DNA from 2 places in the Bacillus sp. FDAARGOS_235 genome. Region 1 is predicted to be linked to the other one. Evidence: predicted binding sites of a transcription regulator. Region 1 holds the regulator's gene; the other holds the start of a gene.
What was found. The regulator LexA, encoded in region 1, represses DNA repair genes until DNA is damaged. The targets are predictions, from matches to a motif close to CGAACATATGTTCG.

Region 1 (6,523 bases):
TATTAGCTATGTACCACAAGATCCGTTCTTATTTAATGCTAGTATAAGAGAGAATTTAATGATGATTGACTCGAATGTAAATGAAGAACAAATTTGGGCTGCATTAGAATTTGCGGCAGCAACTGAATTTGTACGAATGCTTCCAAATGGACTTGATACACTGATTGGAGATCGTGGGGTGAGGCTTTCAGGTGGTGAACGTCAGCGACTTGTATTGGCTCGAGCTATTTTAAGAAAACCGTCGATTTTAGTATTAGATGAGGCTACGAGTGCGTTAGATACTGAAAATGAAGTGAAAATCCAATCAGCAATAGAAAGATTGAAAGGAACAATGACTATTGTTGTTATTGCACATCGCTTATCTACTATACGCAATGCAGATCAAGTTATTGTTTTAGGAAAAGGTGAAATTGTTCAAAAAGGTGAATTTAATCAACTAGCTAAAGAAAGAAAAGGTGTATTTCGAAATTTACTAGGGTCACAAATGGAAGTTGGTTCTTAGAGGAGAAAAATTGAATGAAGCTTTGTATGAATGCAGTTCGAATCGAATAAAATCTCGAATAATGGTGAACTACAACAGAATCTTATTCGGGATTTTATTTGCGCGTTTTTAAAGTCAGTGAATACATATAAACAAGTACCTTGCAATAAATAGTACCAAGTGGTATATTATGGATATATCTAGTACCGTGTATTGAACAGTACTAAACTAAGAAAGGAGGATTACATTTGAACGTTCAGTTTAAAAAAGGTGTGTTAGAGCTATGTGTTTTGGCACTTGTGAAACGTAAAGATAGTTACGGTTATGAACTTGTACAGCAAATTTCAAATAAATTTTTAATATCGGAAGGTTCAGTATATCCATTATTACGTCGTTTAACGAAAGAGGGATATTTTCAAACGTATTTAAAAGAGTCCACGGAAGGACCGCCTCGTAAATATTATCAGCTAACAGAGCAAGGAGAGACGCAACTTCATTTGTTAGTAACAGAGTGGAGTGATTTTGCGAAAGGGGTACAAGAAATTATTGAAGGGGTGAATTGGGATGAATAAAGAACAATTCCTTAGAGAATTATCGAATCAGCTTAGAAAGTTACCGGAAGAAGAGAGGAAAGATATTTTATTTGATTATGAAGAGCACTTTCAGTTTGGGATAGAAGAAGGGAAAACTGAATTAGAAATAATAAAAGGACTTGGTTCTCCTAAAGTAATTGCAAAAGAATTACTTGCGATGTATCGTTTCGATGAAATGAAAAAAGATCCATCGACTTCAAATGTTACAAGAGCTGTCATGGCGGCGATTGGACTTAGTTTATTTAATTTTATTATCGTGTTAGGCCCTTTAGTTGCAATTATCGGTTTTATATTTTCTTTTTGGGTCGGTGGGATTGCTAGTGTAGTGACACCATTTTTCGTTATCGTAAAAGTATTTATGGGCACTTTTATATGGTTGGATCTTTTCGTTAGTATAACATTTGTTGGAGTAGGTTTGTTGTTATGTATGATAGCGTATTATAGTACGAAGTGGTTTAAAAGATTGTGCGTACGTTATGTGATATGGAACTTCAAAATGATAAAAGGGGAGTAGATGATGAAAAAAATATTGTTAGTAGCTATCGCTTGTATCATTATTGGAGTAATAGGGATTTCACAAACATATGAAAAAGCAGTACAAACTGCAGAAAAAGGCGATAAAGAAGACGTAATTAAAAACGAAACGTTAAAAAATATAGAAGTTAAGTTAGGGGCTGGGGATATTGTCGTCCAAAAATCTCCGGATGCCTCTTTTTATGTAAAGCAAACAGGAGATGTAAGTAAACAAGAAATTCGTATTACTGAAGATGGTGACACATTAAAAGTTATTGGGGAAAGAAAAAAAGATGTTTCGTTTGATTTTTCCTTTTACAATTTCGGATTTCAAACGTCTACATTGACTATATTTGTACCAGAACGTTCTTACCAAGAGATCAAAGTAAATTCAGCAGCTGGACAAATAGAAATAAGTGATGTGAAAAGTGACCGCGTAAATGTTGGAACGCTGGCAGGAGAAGTGGATTTGAAGTATGTAACAGCTAAGAACGTAGAGGGATCTACAAAAGCTGGTGAGGTGAACTTTAAAAAGGTTATGGGGAAAGTAACAGCAAAAACGACTAGTGGGGATGTATATATTATGGATCATGATCCTAAGTATGATGTAGAGGCAAGCTCAACTGCTGGAGATGTAACTATTACTTTATCGGAAAAACCAAAAGATGCAGTAATAACTGGGCAAACTCCTGGTGGAGATGTGACAATTTTTAATGAGGAAAATAAAAACGTAACAATTGGTAATGGGAGTAAAAAGATTAGCGGCAAAACGGCTGCTGGAGATGTTACTATAGAAACACGTTAATAATAGATGAGAAGATAGATTCATTCGAGTTTTTTGGAATGAATTAAAATCTACCAATATATAAAAGAAGATAATTCCCTATATAAATAAGGGAATTATCTTCTTTTATTATTTTTAATGTAAATCACGATATACGCCAATTACTTTTCCAATAACTGACACTTGTTTTAAAATGATAGGTTCTAATGAAGAGTTTTCCGGCTGTAGACGGAAGTGGTCTTTTTCTTTATAGAAACGTTTAACAGTTGCTTCGTTATCCTCTGTTAAGGCAACGACAATTTCACCGTTGTATGCAGATTGTTGTTGGCGGACAACAACTAAATCTCCATCAAAGATACCAGCTTCAATCATGCTATCTCCAGAAATACGTAACATAAATACTTGATCTGATCCAGAAACGATACTAGCTGGAAGTGGGAAGTGCTCTTCTACACTTTCGACTGCTGTAATCGGTAAACCGGCAGTAACTTTTCCGACGATTGGAACTTGAATAACAGATTGTGTTTCTGTATCCATTCGGTCATCGCCTAAAATTTCGATTGCTCGTGGTTTTGTTGGATCGCGTCGGATATAGCCCTTTTCTTCTAGTCGTGATAAATGTCCGTGCACTGTAGAACTAGAAGCGAGACCGACTGCTTGACCGATTTCACGTACGGAAGGTGGATATCCTTTTTCTTGTACTTTTAGCTTAATAAAGTCGAGAATGTCTTGCTGGCGTTTCGTTAACTTTTCCATGTTTTCTAACACCTCGTTTTCTTTCGTTTTTCTTATTAATAAGTATAACATGCGAAAAAACATTCTACAAACATAAGTTCGAACAAAAGGGAGATTTATGATACACTAGAGAGAAAATATAGCGAGAAAGAAGGGTTCAAAATGAATGCAATTGTTTATGCACGTGTGAGTACAACAAAAGAAGCACAAGAAACATCGTTATTGCGTCAAAAGGATGAATTATTGCATTTAGCTGAGCGCTATGAAATGAATGTGACAAAAGTGATTGAGGAACAGGCTAGTGGCTATACAATTGAACGTGATGGCATATTAGAAGTATTAGATACAATTCGAGATGAACAAGTTGATGCACTTCTAATACAAGATGAAACACGTCTTGGTAGAGGGAATGCGAAGATTGCGTTAATGCATTGTTTACATAAAGAGGGAATAAAAGTATATACACATACGCATAATGGTGAATTACAATTGTCGGATTCTGATTCGATGGTATTAGATATAATTAGTATTGTTGAAGAATATCAAAGAAAGATTCATAACTTGAAAATTAAACGTGGTATGCAACGCGCGGTAGAAAAAGGCTATCGGCCAGAAAATAATTTGAAAAATCGTCATTTAAGCGTAGGGCGAGAGAAAAAAGAAGTGCCAATTGAGGAAATTGTACGTTTGCGCAAGAGTGAACTCACTTTCGAAGAAATTGCGGCAACGCTTCGTGGATTTGGTCATAATGTTTCAAAAGCGACTGTACATCGTAGATACGTAGAGTATACAAAGCAATTGCTTGATAAAGAAGAGTAACTATTGTATGATAATAATCAGTTTTGATTAGAAGGGGGATTCGAGATGCTTAATCACGAACTCGTTGAACGCATTAACTTCTTAGCGAAAAAAGCAAAAGCTGAAGGTTTAACTGAAGAAGAACAACGTGAGCGTCAATCGCTACGAGAACAATATTTAAAAGGATTTCGTCAAAATATGTTAAACGAACTTAAAGGAATTAAAGTCGTTAACGAAGAAGGTACAGATGTTACACCAGCGAAATTAAAAGCTTTAAAAAAGCAAGATAATGCAAAATTAAATTAAAAGATGGGCGAAGCCCATCTTTTTTATTTGTTATTTAATAACTTTCCAGTTGTTATTTCTCGTTGCTTCTATTCTTTTATGCTTCAATATATAGTTAGCAATAAGTTCAGACATATCTGTTGGAATATCTTTTATTACTGGTTTATTTTGAAACATGAAGAAGTTCCCTCCGCCGTTTGCTCGATAATTATTCATAACAACGTCATATTCTTCATTTATATCGAGTGTAGCGCCTTTATACTGTAAAGACTCTACTCTTTCACCAATTGGTTTTGAAATGTTTAATACATACGAAATCCCTTCCCACATATCGTAATTATAATGCGCAGGTTTTGGTTCTATGAATGCAGGATTAACAATTATATCTCCAACTTTATTTAATGTGAAATAAGAAGCAGAAAGTTCGAGAGCATCTTTTATATCGGCTCCAGTCACTCGAATAACTTTTAATGTGTTTGGGTAAATATAATTGGAAACGATATCCCGCATTGTGACATGTTTCGGGAATCCTGGAGATGTATTATGAAACAAACTTGTACAAGAAATAGAAACGTTAGCTATATCCATCTGGATTTTATTTATGAATTCAATAAAAGGATGGTCTTGCAAACGAGTTTGCATAGCATCTGAAATTCGCATGTCTCCATGAATGATGCCAATAGGCTGATCAAGCCATTTTTGTGTTTTCTCTTCATAATCGGCGACCAAGGAAAGAACATCTTTGTCGGCCTCGATTCCTTGCACAGGCAATAATTGTGCGTAACTATTTTTCTTTACCCATTTTTGTTCTGTTTTTTCGAATATTACTTTTACCTTTCCAACGGAGTGTCCATTGCATCCGGTCTGTAAAATTGTTACACCATTATCTAAAGTTTGAGCAATTTCTCGGTGTTGGTGGCCTGTTAGTAAAATATCTATACCATCAATTTCATCATACATTGCGTATCCTTGGTTTTCACCTGTTAAAACTTCAGTCGGTACTCCTGTTTGAAAATCGCGTTCAAATCCCCCGTGATAGGCTACGACTAGTAAATCGGGCTGCTCATGTTTACGGATGTAAGGAACCCACTTTTTTATTGTTTCTAATGCATCTTCAAATAGTAAATCTTTAATATGATGGGCCTGTTCCCAATTCGGGATGTAATGTGTTGTTGCCCCTAAAATAGCAATTTTTATATTTGATTCAATATGTTTTATTATATAGGGTTTCCCGAAATAAGGTTCTTTTATGTTTTTATCTAAAATGTTTGCTGATAAGTACGGGAAGTTTGCAGTTTCTACAGCATGATTTAATATATCCATTCCATAATTAAATTCATGATTGCCGATAATTGCAGCATCATAATTTAAATAGTTGGCCAATAAGGACATTGGATTTTTCTTATCTTTTTCGTATGTAGCGTAATGATAAGTTAAAGGTGTTCCTTGTATGAAATCACCGTTATCAACTAAAAGAACGTTTGTATTTTTGGAACGTTCTTTTTTTATAAGAGTAGAAATTTTAGCTAAACCAATTTCTGCTTTGGAGTTATCTTGGTAGTGAATTGGATACACAGTACCATGTACATCGCTTGTTAATAAAATATTTAAAGTTACAATTTGATTTTGATTCAATACCATTCACCTTTTCTATTGTTATCTTTCAATTAATCATATCAAATATATGAAAAGAATTTTAATCAGAATGTATAGAATGTGTAAAGATTCTGTAAATAAGTAATTGTTTGTAAAAATATGTGATATATTTCTTCATGTTTACGGAAGGTTATTTTATAACAACGAAAAATGGAGGCATTCACATGTTGAAAAAAGTTTTTGCAATGAGCACAACAGTTGTACTAGCAGCGGGGTTATTAAGTGGCTGTGGAACGAAGGAATCAAGTGCAAGTAAAAATGAGGATACGAAAAAAGGTTATGTACCGAAGACGTTAAATGTTCAATTTGTTCCTTCTCAAAATGCAGATACGTTAGAGGCAAAAGCAAAACCATTGGAAAATCTATTAAGTGATAAATTAAACATTCCGGTAAAAGTTAGTATTTCAACGAATTACAATACAATTGTAGAAGCTATGGCATCAAAACAAGTAGATGTAGGATTTTTACCTCCAACAGCGTATGTGTTAGCGCATGAGAAAAAGGCTGCAAACGTAATATTACAGGCGCAACGTTTTGGGGTAGATGATGAAACTGGAGCTCCCACAAAGGACTTAGTAGATTTTTATAAATCAGAGTTTGTTGTTAAGAAAGATTCTAATATTAACAGTGTAAAAGAATTAAAGGGTAAAAAAATTGGTTATCAAGATGTAACATCAT
Region 2 (6,523 bases), 1.4 Mb from region 1:
TGCACCGAACGGACTGTTGAATGAGAACATACGTGGCTCTAATTCACCAATTGAAAAACCACAATGCGGACATGCATGATGTTCACTAAATAGAAGTTCCTCTTCTCCCATAACATCGATTAACACTCGTCCCCCGCCAAGCTTTAATGCACTTTCAAGAGAATCCGCAAGACGACTCGCAATTCCTTCCTTTACAACAATACGGTCAATTACAACTTCAATAGAATGCTTTTTATTTTTATCTAACGTAATCTCTTCTGACACATCTAGCATTTCACCATCAACACGTACACGAACATACCCTTGCTTCTTAATATCTTCAAGTACTTTCACATGTGCACCTTTACGTCCAGACACGATAGGAGCTAACACTTGTAATTTCGTACGTTCAGGATATTCAAGAACACGGTCTACCATCTGTTCCACTGTTTGTGATGTAATTTCAATTCCGTGATTTGGACAAATCGGCGTACCAATTCGTGCGAATAATAAACGTAAATAATCATAAATCTCCGTCACTGTCCCGACAGTTGAACGTGGATTACGACTCGTTGTTTTTTGATCAATCGAAATCGCTGGTGACAACCCTTCAATCGTATCGACATCCGGTTTATCCATTTGTCCTAAAAATTGGCGTGCATACGCAGATAACGATTCTACATATCTGCGCTGCCCTTCTGCATAAATTGTATCAAACGCTAATGATGATTTCCCTGAACCAGACAATCCCGTTACAACAACAAGCTGATTTCTCGGAATGGTTACATCAATATTTTTTAAGTTATGTGCTCTAGCACCTTTTACAACGATAAAATCCTTGCTCATGCTCACTCTTTTCACCCTTCCGCTTTTAATTCTAATAGTAAATCTCTTAATTCAGCTGCACGCTCGAAGTCTAACGCTTTTGCTGCTTCTTTCATCTCTGCTTCGATCTTAGCGATTGTTTTCTCACGTTCTTTCTTCGTCATCTTCTTAGCAGGAGTTGCTTCATATGTTTCCGGTTCTTCGGCCGCTGTCGTTGCACGGATTACATCACGAACGCCTTTTTGAATCGTTTTCGGCGTGATACCATGCTCTTCATTGTAAGCTTCTTGTATAGTACGACGACGCTGCGTTTCTTCAATTGCAATTCCCATCGATCTCGTTATGCGATCTGCGTACATAATAACGCGGCCGTTTTCATTACGCGCCGCACGACCAATCGTTTGAATTAACGAACGTTCTGAACGCAAGAATCCTTCCTTATCTGCATCTAAAATAGCTACAAGTGATACTTCTGGAATATCTAATCCTTCTCGTAATAAGTTAATACCGACAAGTACATCAAACTTACCAAGGCGAAGGTCACGGATAATTTCAATACGTTCTAACGTTTTAATTTCAGAGTGAAGATAGTTCACTTTAATTCCTACATCTTTTAAGTAATCCGTTAAATCCTCTGACATTTTTTTCGTTAAAGTCGTAATTAATACACGTTCATTTTTTGCAATGCGATCTTGAATTTCTCCTAATAAATCGTCAATTTGACCTTCAATTGGTCGTATATCAATTGGTGGATCTAAAAGCCCTGTTGGACGAATAATTTGTTCTATTACCTCCGGTGACTGCTCTAATTCGTATGGTCCTGGCGTTGCCGAAACGTAAATAACTTGATTCGTTTTCTCTTCAAACTCATCGAACGTGAGCGGTCTATTATCTAAAGCTGATGGCAGACGGAATCCATGATCCACAAGTACTTGCTTACGTGCTTGGTCCCCGTTATACATTGCTCTTACTTGCGGCACTGATACGTGCGACTCATCCATAACAATTAAGAAATCCTTCGGAAAATAGTCTAATAACGTATACGGCGTTGCACCCGCTGGACGAAGTGTTAAATGACGGGAATAGTTTTCAATCCCTGAACAAAAGCCCATCTCGCGCATCATTTCTAAATCATAACGTGTACGTTGCTCTATACGCTGCGCTTCTAACAACTTACCATTATCATTTAATTCTTTTAAACGCTCTTCTAATTCTTTTTCTATATTTTCAATAGCAACCTTCATTTTTTCTTCACGTGTAACGAAGTGAGATGCTGGGAAGATTGCTACATGATCACGTTCTGCTAATACTTCACCTGTTAACGCATTTACTTCACGAATACGATCGATTTCATCACCGAAAAATTCAATTCGAATACAATGCTCGTCAAGTGATGCCGGGAAGATTTCAACTACATCTCCGCGCACACGGAATGTCCCACGCTTGAAATCAATATCATTACGTCCGTACTGTACATCAACAAGTTCACGAAGCAATTGATTGCGGTCCTTTTCCATACCAACTCGAAGTGAAACAACTAACTCGCGGTATTCTTCCGGAGAACCTAAACCATATATACACGAAACACTCGCAACGATAATTACATCGTCCCGTTCAAATAATGCAGACGTTGCTGAGTGACGCAATTTATCGATTTCATCATTAATTTGCGCATCCTTTTCTATAAAAGTATCCGTTTGCGGTACATACGCTTCTGGCTGATAATAATCGTAATAACTAACAAAATATTCAACTGCATTATTCGGAAAAAAATCTTTCAGCTCACTATATAATTGTCCTGCTAACGTTTTATTATGAGCCATCACAAGTGTTGGCTTCTGTACTTCTTTAATGACATTTGAAATCGTAAATGTCTTACCCGTCCCTGTCGCTCCAAGCAACACTTGCTTTTTCTTTCCACTATCAAGTCCCTCTACAAGCTTCTCTATAGCTACCGGCTGATCACCTTGCGGGGAATACGCTGAGATAATTTCAAATTGATGTTCCAAGTAAAATCCGACCTCCTCATAAAAATCTGTATTATTATTTTACCACGAATGCCCATAAAAAACCTAAAAAAACGAACGGACATTCGGTAAAATTTTCGACAATATATATGGAAAAAGGAAGGATTTACACTAACTCCCTCATTAAAACCTCATTTTAAAGAGACATATAAAACTAGCTCTTTTCCTACTGTCATCCTCTCCTATACAAACTATTGGTATACCAGAAAAAGCTACCTTCCTCTATGAAAGTAGCTTTTCTTTCCCTTCCTCCTTCTTCGGAAAAATAACATATGAAAATGAAATTGCTGTATCAACTAAAAATATAATTGCCCACACTTGGCTCACTCGACTCGCAGTTTTATTTAAAACGATTCCTGACTCTAACCAATTGCCCCATTGTTCAAATGGAATAAGCCCATACGCGAAGAAAAAGAAAGTATGCACAACAACGAATAAAACAAGATGTAATACCCAATTTTTTATTTCCTGCTTTGCATAGGCCATACCTGTTAATTCTATATGTTCTTCAATAACAGGCGCTGGTTCATTCCGCCATTTCGCAGCTAACTTTTGCACAAATATATCAAGCTTCTTCAAATCCTTTTTCCCGTAGAAGACCGCATACAATAAAATGATCACGGTAATAATCTGAAAGTTAGAAAACTTTCCTGTTTGATAATAGTCCACTACCCCTAAGGTTAAAATGAACACTTCATTTACGAGTAGTACAATCCCCATAATAAAGCTTGCCTTCTTCAAACGGAATCCGTAACGAAGTAAAAAGAAACCGATAGCCGATAACCAAAATACAATCTCTGCCCCAATTAAAAAGTACCAACGATATTCTGCGAGTATACTCATTTATCCTTCTCCTTTTCATCATATATACGAAAAGCTTCATCCATATATAATAAAAATTCTTCTTCGATTGGATACATGCTCATTTTCTGTGAATCTTCCTTCGATTTTCTAACTTCCCATAACTTATCTAAAAACGCTTCATCACCATTGGCCATTTCTAAACACTTCTGCATTAATCTCTTCATTGCCCCTTGCACCTCATCACTTGCAGTTTCTTTACCGTCTTTCATAAAAGTGCGTAATTGCTTTAATAAATCTACCCACTCTAACACATTGGGATCTTCCTCACTCATATTTGGCAAATTATGAAGCAACTTTTGTTCTTCCTTTGAAAATACTTCATTTTGAAATATTTCACGTATACGAGAAGACTGTTTCGAAAGCTGGATCAGTTCAAACATAACTTTCCAATCGAGCTCTCCCTCCACATCCACCGAATAAACAACTGCTTGTAAAACGCGCTCCATTCGATTGAATTTCTTTTGTTCTTCCTGTACAAACCGAAGTTGTTTTTCAAGCGAATCCTTTAAGTTAAGCTCACCTTTTACTAACATATTCGCAGACTCTTTTAGTGAAAATCCCATTTCTTTTAAAAATAAAATTTGTTGGAGACGTATTACGTCAGCTTCACTATATAAACGATGCCCGCCTTCTGTTTTCCCGCTCGGCTTTAATAAATCTATTTGATCATAATAACGTAATGTACGTACTGTTACCCCTGTCTCTCTCGTCAATTCTTGTATTGAAATCACTGCCATCACCTCTTCCCCTTCATTATAAAAGATGACGTTACGTAACTTTCAAGACTTTTGTAAAAAAATACAAAAAGCTGTTTATACTCATTGTATAAACAGCTTTTACGGAAATAATCCTTTTTGTACAGCGCGCCCACAAAATAAAATAAGCGCTCCAACAACAACAACAACACTTGTTGCTGTTTTATGGTAATGAGTTGAAACTAATAAATAATACGATAAACCAACAGTACCAATCATAATACAAATACTTGGCACTGGATTACGAGAGAAATTTTGCATTCCCCAAAGAAGTGCAAAAATAGCTGTAGCGACACATAACACCGGTAATCCCATTCCGCTTCCCCTTTATATATCTATTTGCTAGTCTTTGTTAATACGCTCATTGATAACATACTAATTAATACCCCAAAACCAGTCCTTATATATTTAAACGTTTAATCTAATTGAAATCTCTCAAACTTATCATGTATTTCCTCTCCCCTTACTCCAGCGTAAAGATTTCCTCCACCTTCATCCCAAAATATTTGGCGATTTTTAGGGATAACTCTAGACTCGGATTGTAATGGTGATTTTCAATCGCTATAATCGTCTGACGCGTTACCTGCATCACCTTTGCCATTTCAACTTGTGTTATATGATTTTGCTTTCTTAATTCTTTAATTTTATTTTTCACACCCATAGGATCCACCTTCAAAAGTAAAGATATCTTTACTTGAATTATAAATATTTTCCAATTACAAGTAAAGATTATTTTACAAATTTTAGAAAAACATTCCACTGAACACCTTCTCTAACAAAGTACGATAGTAGTTAAGTTTATATCGGCGATTTTCTAAATATATCAGCGCAACTCCATTTATATCGGCGATTCTCCCAATATATCGACTTACTAACAAATACTGAAATCCATAGCGCTATAATCATAAGAAAAAGCTGTCCCAAAATATCTTTTGGAACAGCTTTCTCCTCTACTACATAAATCCTAATACCCATACAAGAACATATCCAAGAATAGAAAGACAAACCGAGCCAATCAGCCCCGCCACGAATGCTTTGCTTCCTAACTTACGGAACGTTTTAAACTCTACATTTAAACCGAGACCTGCCATCGCCATTGCGATAAGCATGTACGCAATTATTACAATATAGCCGGCAACAACTTCGGGGATAATCCCGAGTGAATGCACCGCACTCATCGCTAAAAATCCGAATATAAACCAAGGAATCGGAAGCTCCTTCCACGATTTCTTTTCTTCGCTTCCCTCGCTCTTACCAAACCATAACCCAATTAAAATCGCTACTGGTACAAGCATCGCAACGCGCGTTAATTTCACGATAACTGCGATGTCGACAGCCGTGCTACCGCCTGGTGCCGCAGCCGCAATTACGTGAGCAATTTCATGCAGCGTCGCTCCCGAGAATACACCGTAACCGTACGGAGATAAGCCAAGCACTGGATATAATAATGTATAAATAAGCGTAAATATCGTGCCTAAAATAGCAATAATTGCGGCACCAACCGCCGTTTCATCGTCCTTTGCTTTCACTTGTGGTGCAATTGCCACGACCGCTGCCGCACCACAAATCGCCGTTCCACACGCCGTTAAAATCCCAAGTTTCTTTTCTACTTTAAATACTTTTGTCAATCCATATACAACGAAAATGGTGAATGTAATAACTACCGCTGCGATGACCAATACTTTCGGCCCAGCCTTCGCAATATCAACCAGATTTAATCGCATTCCAAGTAAGATAATCCCAAAGCGAAGCAACTTCTTACTCGCAAAGTTCGTTCCCGCTATCGCTTCTGGAGGGACTCCAATCGCTGCGCGCCAAATCATCCCAATTAGAATAGCAATTACTAATTGTCCCATAATATTTAAAAATGGAAGCTCCGCTAAATATTTCGCAGCAATGGCGATTAATAATGTAATCCCAATACCTTGCGAAAATCCAAAGCCCTTTTTCTTTTGTATAACAAGTGTTTGTTCCACCTTGTACCACCCCAATAATCGTATTGGAACATGCATGTTCTTTCTACTTACATTATAAGAGAGTTTTTATAATAAGTTTAATATCAATATTCAATCT

Region 2: the regulator LexA is predicted to act here: its motif matches at 2,886-2,899, upstream of uvrB (excinuclease ABC subunit B).

What each region holds. Positions count from the first base shown of each region.
Region 1 is NZ_CP020437.2:4,697,304-4,703,826, forward strand. It holds gene A6J74_RS26600 (ABC transporter ATP-binding protein) at 1-502, shown strand, start outside; gene A6J74_RS26605 (PadR family transcriptional regulator) at 730-1,053, shown strand; gene A6J74_RS26610 (DUF1700 domain-containing protein) at 1,046-1,588, shown strand; gene A6J74_RS26615 (DUF4097 family beta strand repeat-containing protein) at 1,589-2,392, shown strand; gene lexA (transcriptional repressor LexA) at 2,507-3,127, opposite strand; gene A6J74_RS26625 (YneB family resolvase-like protein) at 3,269-3,925, shown strand; gene A6J74_RS26630 (DUF896 domain-containing protein) at 3,971-4,210, shown strand; gene A6J74_RS26635 (bifunctional metallophosphatase/5'-nucleotidase) at 4,241-5,824, opposite strand; gene A6J74_RS26640 (phosphate/phosphite/phosphonate ABC transporter substrate-binding protein) at 6,010-6,523, shown strand, end outside.
Region 2 is NZ_CP020437.2:3,268,237-3,274,759, reverse strand. It holds gene uvrA (excinuclease ABC subunit UvrA) at 1-825, opposite strand, end outside; gene uvrB (excinuclease ABC subunit B) at 837-2,813, opposite strand; gene A6J74_RS18685 (hypothetical protein) at 3,054-3,674, opposite strand; gene A6J74_RS18680 (MerR family transcriptional regulator) at 3,671-4,432, opposite strand; gene A6J74_RS18675 (hypothetical protein) at 4,532-4,765, opposite strand; gene A6J74_RS18670 (helix-turn-helix transcriptional regulator) at 4,914-5,111, opposite strand; gene A6J74_RS18665 (YeiH family protein) at 5,404-6,426, opposite strand.